3 regions of the Ensifer sp. ENS10 genome follow, and region 2 is predicted to be linked to each of the others. Evidence: predicted binding sites of a transcription regulator. Region 2 holds the regulator's gene; each other region holds the start of a gene.

Region 1 (2,268 bases), on a different contig from region 2:
ATAGGCCGAAACGCGGCCGTCATAGGCGGTCTTCAGGTAGTCGCCGATCTTTTCGCGTACGTCGGAATCATATTGTTCGCGCGGCACGAAGACGATGACCGAGACAAAGCGGTCGAAATGGTCGATGCGCGGCAGGACGCGGATGCGCGGCCGGTCGCCGAGTTCGTTGATCTGTTCGCAGAAGGCGGCGAGCAGACCGACATCGATCTGGAAGAGGTCGTCGCGCGGATAGGATTCGAGCGTGTTGTCCAGCATCTTGCCGGAGTGGCTCTGCGGGTCGTAGCCGAAATGGTCGACGATCTTCTCGATCTTGTGGCGCAGCAACGGGATTTCAGCCGCCTGGCGGGTATAGGCCGAGGAAGTGAACAGGCCGACGATGCGCAACTCGCCGGCGACATTGCCGTCGGCATCGAAGCGCTTGATGCCGATATAGTCCATATAGGCCCGGCGATGGACGACCGATTTCACGTTGGCCTTGGTGACGATCAGGAAATCGGGGCCGTCGAGGAAGGCGAGGATTTCCGGCGTGGTCAGTACTGCGTCCTTGCCCTGGCGCAGAACGCGCACGTCGGGGTTGGAGAGGATGCCGAGGCCCCTGCCCTTGCCGCGCTCGACCGTCGCCTTTCCGCCCTTGCCCGAGTAGGTATACTCGCGCATGCCGATAAAGGTGAAGTTGTTGTCGCGCAGCCAGCGAAGGAAGGCGAGCGCCTCATCACGGTCGCTTTTCTTGCGCGAGGCGTTGTAGGCCTCGAGTTCCTGCACGGCCTGGTCGAGCAGCGCCGTCATCGCCGGCCAGTCGTGTACCGTCTGGTGTACCTGCTCCAGCACGTCGCGGATGCGGTTGCTGAGCTGCTCGGCTTCGACGGGCGCCAGCTTCGTCAAGTGGATCTGGATGTGGCTGACGCGGTGCGCCGGATCGCTTGCCTCTTCCGGATCGAAGAGTTTTACCGGCTTGCCCGGTTCCTTGACCAGGATGGGATGGATCGCAAGGTGGATATCGCGGTGCGTGCTGGTGATTTCCCCCATGACCGAATCATAGAGGAACGGCATGTTGTGTTCTGTGATCGCGATGATCGAAACCTCGGTGCCACCCGGCGCGACGCCGGCGACGGTTTCGACCGAAACTTGCGGCTTGCCGCCATCCCAGCGGGCGAGTTCACGATGCGCATGGGCTGCAATCAGCGCCAGCATGTCCGCCGAATAAAGATCGAGGTCATCGTTGCTGGCCCCACCGAAGAGGCTCTCCGGCGCCAGCGCGTCGACGCCCAGTTTGATGGCGGCCGCCTTTGCTGCGTCGATGTGTCTGTCCCGCTTCGGATTGTATTTCACGCCCATGAAGTCTCTCCCACTCATGATAGGCCAAACCCTATCAGAACCATGGCTAATGGCGACCGCTTTTTACGCCGATTTCGGCAAAATCGAGCCGAAAATTGGAGAATTTCACGTGAAAACAGCTTAAATCCATTTAAATCGAAGGCAATTTCGCGAAAATTGCTCGAAAATCGATGAAAAAGCACGAAAACGCCAGCGGCTTCCACCGGACCTATCTGCCATCGCCTGTTGACAGGGCGGTGACAGTCGGGTGATCAGAGTTTGTAGACCGAAGGATTGGACTCGTCGATGCCCGAAATGCCCTCCCTGCCCGGCGCCGTCATCGTCATCTCGAGCCATGTCGTGCGTGGCAAGGTCGGCAACCGGGCCGCGGTGTTCGCGTTGGAGACGCTGGGGCATCCGGTCTGGGCACTGCCGACAGTCATTCTTCCCTGGCATCCCGGACACGGGCGCTCGACCCGCGTCACCATTTCAGACGCGGATTTCCAGTCGATGATCGACGATCTCATTGCCGCGCCCTGGGTCGGGGAGGTGCGCGCCGTGCTTTCGGGCTATCTCGGATCGCCCGGTCAGGCCGAAGGTGTCGCGCGGTTGGTGACGGCTTTTAGGGAACGTAATCCCAAGCTGATCTACGCTTGCGATCCCGTCATTGGCGACGCCGGCGGGCTCTATGTTCCGGAGGCGACCGCGACGGCCATCCGTGACCAGCTGCTGCCGCTCGCCAACCTGGCGACGCCGAACCGCTTCGAGCTCGCCTGGCTCGCCGGCGCGACGCTGGAAACCAATACGGCGATCCTCGATGCCGCCCTCGGCCTCGGTCCGGCCCGCGTGCTGGTGACCTCAGCGGTGCCGATGATGAGCGGCGGTACCGGCAATCTCTTCCTTTCGGGCAATCACGCGCTGCTCGCCGAACATCGGCTCGTCGAGAACCCGCCG
Region 2 (2,268 bases):
CCCGCGCAAGCTCGCCCGCGGTCTCGAGCACCTCGCCGAGCTCGCTCTGGTGCAGCTCAAGGAAGTGCTCGACGTCTATGCGTCGCGTTCGCCGGAAAAGGCCAACAGCATTCGTGAGCGCGACGAGGAGATCGACGCGATCTACACCTCGCTGTTCCGCGAGTTGCTCACCTACATGATGGAAGATCCGCGCAACATCACGCCCTGCACGCATCTTCTGTTCTGTGCCAAGAACATCGAGCGTATCGGCGACCACGCGACCAACATCGCCGAGACGATCTATTACATGGCGACGGGTGCCCAGCCGGAGGGCGAGCGCCCGAAGGATGACAACACGTCGACGTTGGGCTCGGTCAACGACTAGAAGGTTGGAGCGGGATGCGGGGGACAACCGCATACACTTTTCCTCATCCCGCTCTGGCGTTAAACGCGCCGTTCGCAATGCATGCCCCATGAATATCATCCGGTCGCGGCTTCGGTCGCGGCCCCGAATTCCTGTATCTGAAGCATGCGGTTTTCGCCCCGCCTTTGAAAACGGCGGATGTGCTCCAGATTTAGAGTGTCTGAGTGCCGGCCGGTCCGCTGGACCCGCGCGGCGCTCGCGGTAAGGAGACGTTACCTGATGTTGCCAAAAATCGCCGTGGTCGAAGACGAAGAGGCGCTGAGCGTCCTGCTGCGTTACAATCTGGAAGCTGAAGGCTTCGACGTCGATACGATCCTCAGGGGTGACGAGGCGGAGATCCGGCTACAGGAACGCCTGCCCGACCTTCTGATCCTCGACTGGATGTTGCCTGGCGTCTCCGGCATCGAGCTTTGCCGTAGGTTGCGCCAGCGCCCGGAGACGGAGCGGCTGCCGATTATCATGCTGACGGCGCGCGGCGAGGAAAGCGAGCGCGTTCGCGGTCTGGCGACCGGTGCCGACGACTATGTGGTCAAGCCCTTCTCCACGCCGGAGCTGATGGCCCGCGTCAAGGCGATGCTCCGCCGGGCGAAGCCCGAAGTTCTCTCGACGCTGCTGCGCTGCGGCGACATCGAGCTCGACCGGGAAACCCATCGCGTCCATCGCCGCAGCCGCGAAGTTCGCCTGGGGCCGACAGAGTTCCGCCTGCTGGAGTTCCTGATGTCCTCTCCGGGCCGTGTCTTCTCGCGCTCGCAGTTGCTGGACGGCGTCTGGGGCCACGACATCTATGTCGACGAGCGGACCGTCGACGTGCATGTCGGCCGCCTGCGCAAGGCGCTGAACTTCTCGACCATGCCTGATGTCATCCGCACCGTGCGCGGCGCCGGCTACTCGCTCGAAAGCTGAGAAGGGCAAACAGAAGTCAATAAAAAAGGGGCCGATCGGCCCCTTTCGTTTTGGTCCTGTGCGGATCCTTAGCGCATCCGACGGCGCTCGGCGGACGGCTGGTAGGCAAGCCGCGCATGAAAGCTGCAATAGGGCGAAGCTTCCGGGGAATCGTTGCCGCAGAAGTGGAACTCTTCCTTCAGCGGGTCGCCGATCGGCCACTTGCAGGTGCGTTCCGTGAGCTGGGTTAGCTCGAGGCGGCGCGACATCGGCACGACCACGTCGGTCTGGATGCTGAAATCCTGCTCGGCAACGAGATCGACTTCGATCTCTTCCTTGAGAACGGTGGCGCCGGACGGACGGGCAACGGTGCGGGTCGAAACGCGCGAGGCGTAGTTCGGAGCGCGCGGCGCCGAGGTCGGCCGCTTCGGGCGGGCCGCCGCAGTGGTGCTGCCGCCGGCTTTGGCACGGCCTGGAAGGCTCAGGCGATGAACCTTGCCGATGACAGCGTTACGGCTGACGCCGCCGAGCTGTGCCGCGATCTGGCTTGCGCTCAGGCCCTCGGACCAAAGCTTCTTCAGTTTCTCCACCCGCTCGTCAGTCCAGTTCATTTCTGCACTCTCCGTTCTCAGCGTTGGGGATGGCAGAATCCCTCACCGCACCCCGGTTGAATCCCGAGGTTGCAAACGCGATAACTCTTTTGGTGACTAGGTCCGCCGCATGCGTCTAGTAATTGAATGTTAACGTACTGACCGTCGGACTCCGTGGCAAGAGTCCCGGGATTCACGCCGAATCGATTTCGTAGTTTTCCCCAACTTGCTCGGCTGGCGTTGCATTTTTGCAAGCCCTTCCGGGCGATTTTTTCGCCGCCGGGAAACGGGCTTCTCTGTTGCACTGCAAGGCTTGGTTTTATTGACATTGCGGCGCGAAATAGGAATAGTGCCTGCGCCGCCGAAAGGCGGCATTTTTGATTTTTATCGGGC
Region 3 (2,268 bases), on a different contig from region 2:
GGCCAAAGCCCGGCGTCGGGAAAGAGCTCGGCGACATATTCGATGATCGCCAGCGATTCCCAGACGAGCAGATCGCCGTGGCGCAGCAGCGGCACCTTTCCGGTCGGCGAGATCGCGCGGATATCAGGATTGCCGGCCGCGAAATCGAAGGGAATGACCACGTCCTCGAAGGCGATGCCCGCGGCGGTCATCGCCATCCAGGGCCGCATCGACCAGGACGAATAGTTCTTGTTGCCGACGTAAAGGGTAAGTCCGGTCATCTACATTCCTTGATGCTGGCCTTAATTGCTGGCCGTGATTGCTGATCTGTCCGAGAAAACGATCAGTTCCTCGAAATGGTTCATGTCCTCGAACGAGCAGAAGGCCGGCGGATCGAGCTCGATCACCGGCGCCCGCTCCCTGAGGCAGGCGAGTTGTTCGCTCAACATTTCCTGCCAGCGCGGCAGTGCCGCGTCATCGAGCCAGTCGATGACATAGGCGAAGGTGATGTGAAACGCATAGTCGTCATGATCAGGATGGCGATAGCCGAAGACTTCGGCGAAAGCATCGCGCCAGGCCTTGAGGCAAGCCCGATCGGCGACGCTGTCGCCTTCAAGCGCGAGACCGGTTGGCGTGATCTCGGTCACGCGGGCACGGAAGGGCTGCAACGGCGCAAAGTGCCTCAGCCGCGCACAGTAGTGTTCGGTCATCACATCGATCGGTGTATCGAGCGCCATATCGACGGGCCAATAGGGTAGCCTGCGACGATATTCGATGATGCCCTGGAAGATCGTCATGTGCAGGCTGGACGGATGCGTGAAGGCGAACTGCCCCGCCTCGGGCATCGCCATCAGACGCTCGCGCACGGCAAGCACGGCCGTCTCGGACGGCGATCCGGCGGTGACGTGGGAGACGACCGTGTTGCCCGGCTCACGCAGGAAGCGGCCGTCCGTGGCGTAGCGGGTTCCGATATGCTTCGGCGGAATGGTGTCCGCGTTGCGGCCAAAGGCGAGAAGCGAAGGGGAAATCGAGGTCATGGGAGCGATCGGGCCTTTTGAATGGAGAGAGGGCCCAGATGGCAGAACTCTACGAAGCCAGGATGACATCCCCCGGCAACCGCATCCAATGAAAAGGTCTGATCTCAATCATAAAGGCAGGTGATGTAGCCGCCGGAGCGGCTGGCGCGACGCTCGATCAAATTCGCCAGACGCTTGAGCCCACGGCCGGGTTTGCCGGCATTGCGCTCTTTCGGGTTGGGCAGCGAAACCGCAAGCAGTGCGGCCTGCCGGCGCGAGAGCTTCGCCGCGGAAACGCCGAAATGGTGGCGGGCCGCCGCCTCGATACCGTAGATCCCATCACCCCATTCGGCGACGTTCAAATAGATCTCCATCATCCGCCGCTTGCTCCAGACGAAATCGGCAGCGACCGCCAGCGGCAGCTCCATGCCCTTGCGCAGGAAGGAGCGGCCGTTCCAGAGGTAGAGGTTCTTGACCGTCTGCATCGGGATGGTGCTGGCGCCACGGGTCGATTCCCCTTCAAGCGCATCCTCGACCACGCCGCGCATCTGGCCCCAGTCGACGCCGTCATGGGCGCAGAACTGACCGTCCTCCGACATCATCACCGATTGAACGAGCACCGGCGAGATGTTCTCGAAATCGACCCATTGGCGGTCGTAGCCGCGAAGCAGAACGAGATCGCGCAGCATCAAGGTGGAGACCGGGTGGACGAACTCGACGAGATAGAGAACGATCAGCACATAGGGCAGGGCAACGAAACCCAGGACAGCCAGGATGATCTGGCGGCGTTTCTTGCGCAACGTCCGGCGAAGCGAAGACCAGCGACTGGAAGGCACTTCGCCCTCCTCGCGCGCTTCCGGAACGACGTTCACGGCCTGACTGTTCACCTCGCTGTCCATCCGCTTCTCTTAGTGTATGGTCCGGCAAAGTTGAACGGGCTTTCTGGTAAAAGGCAAGGCGCCCAGGCGGCTGTCCCAGGGAAAGCGCGCCGCTGCGACACGAATCCCCGTTGAAAGCCCTCTTCGCCCGTGCCAAAGAGCGCGCATGAGCCAGGACACATCGCCCTTCACCCGCCGCCTCACCGGCAATGCCCGCGCCGTCGAAGCTCTGCTCGAGCGCCTGCTCGGCTCGGCGACGGCGGTCGACGAGATTGCGCGACCAGCAAACCTGCTCGCGGCCATGCGGCACGGCGTGCTGAACGGCGGCAAGCGGCTGCGCCCCTTTCTGGTGATCGAATGTGCGGATCTTCTCGGCGGCAGCTTGGATGCATCCT

What was found. Region 2 encodes PhoB, which activates phosphate uptake and scavenging genes when phosphate is short. Its sites were predicted from a motif close to TGTCATNNANCTGTCAT; they were not measured.
Region 1: a site for PhoB is predicted at 1,561-1,577, ahead of IB265_RS21990 (NAD-glutamate dehydrogenase). Genes of this name have one in related genera too.
Region 3: a site for PhoB is predicted at 1,068-1,084, ahead of IB265_RS21745 (DUF1868 domain-containing protein). Genes of this name have one in related genera too.

The regions. Positions count from the first base shown of each region.
Region 1 covers NZ_JACVAS010000006.1:322,308-324,575, reverse strand. The annotation lists gene IB265_RS21990 (NAD-glutamate dehydrogenase) at 1-1,335, opposite strand, end outside; gene pdxY (pyridoxal kinase PdxY) at 1,621-2,268, shown strand, end outside.
Region 2 covers NZ_JACVAS010000001.1:464,184-466,451, forward strand. The annotation lists gene phoU (phosphate signaling complex protein PhoU) at 1-364, shown strand, start outside; gene phoB (phosphate regulon transcriptional regulator PhoB) at 623-1,306, shown strand; gene IB265_RS02310 (GcrA family cell cycle regulator) at 1,375-1,896, opposite strand.
Region 3 covers NZ_JACVAS010000006.1:255,193-257,460, forward strand. The annotation lists gene IB265_RS21740 (glutathione S-transferase family protein) at 1-260, opposite strand, end outside; gene IB265_RS21745 (DUF1868 domain-containing protein) at 282-1,016, opposite strand; gene mtgA (monofunctional biosynthetic peptidoglycan transglycosylase) at 1,121-1,894, opposite strand; gene IB265_RS21755 (polyprenyl synthetase family protein) at 2,040-2,268, shown strand, end outside.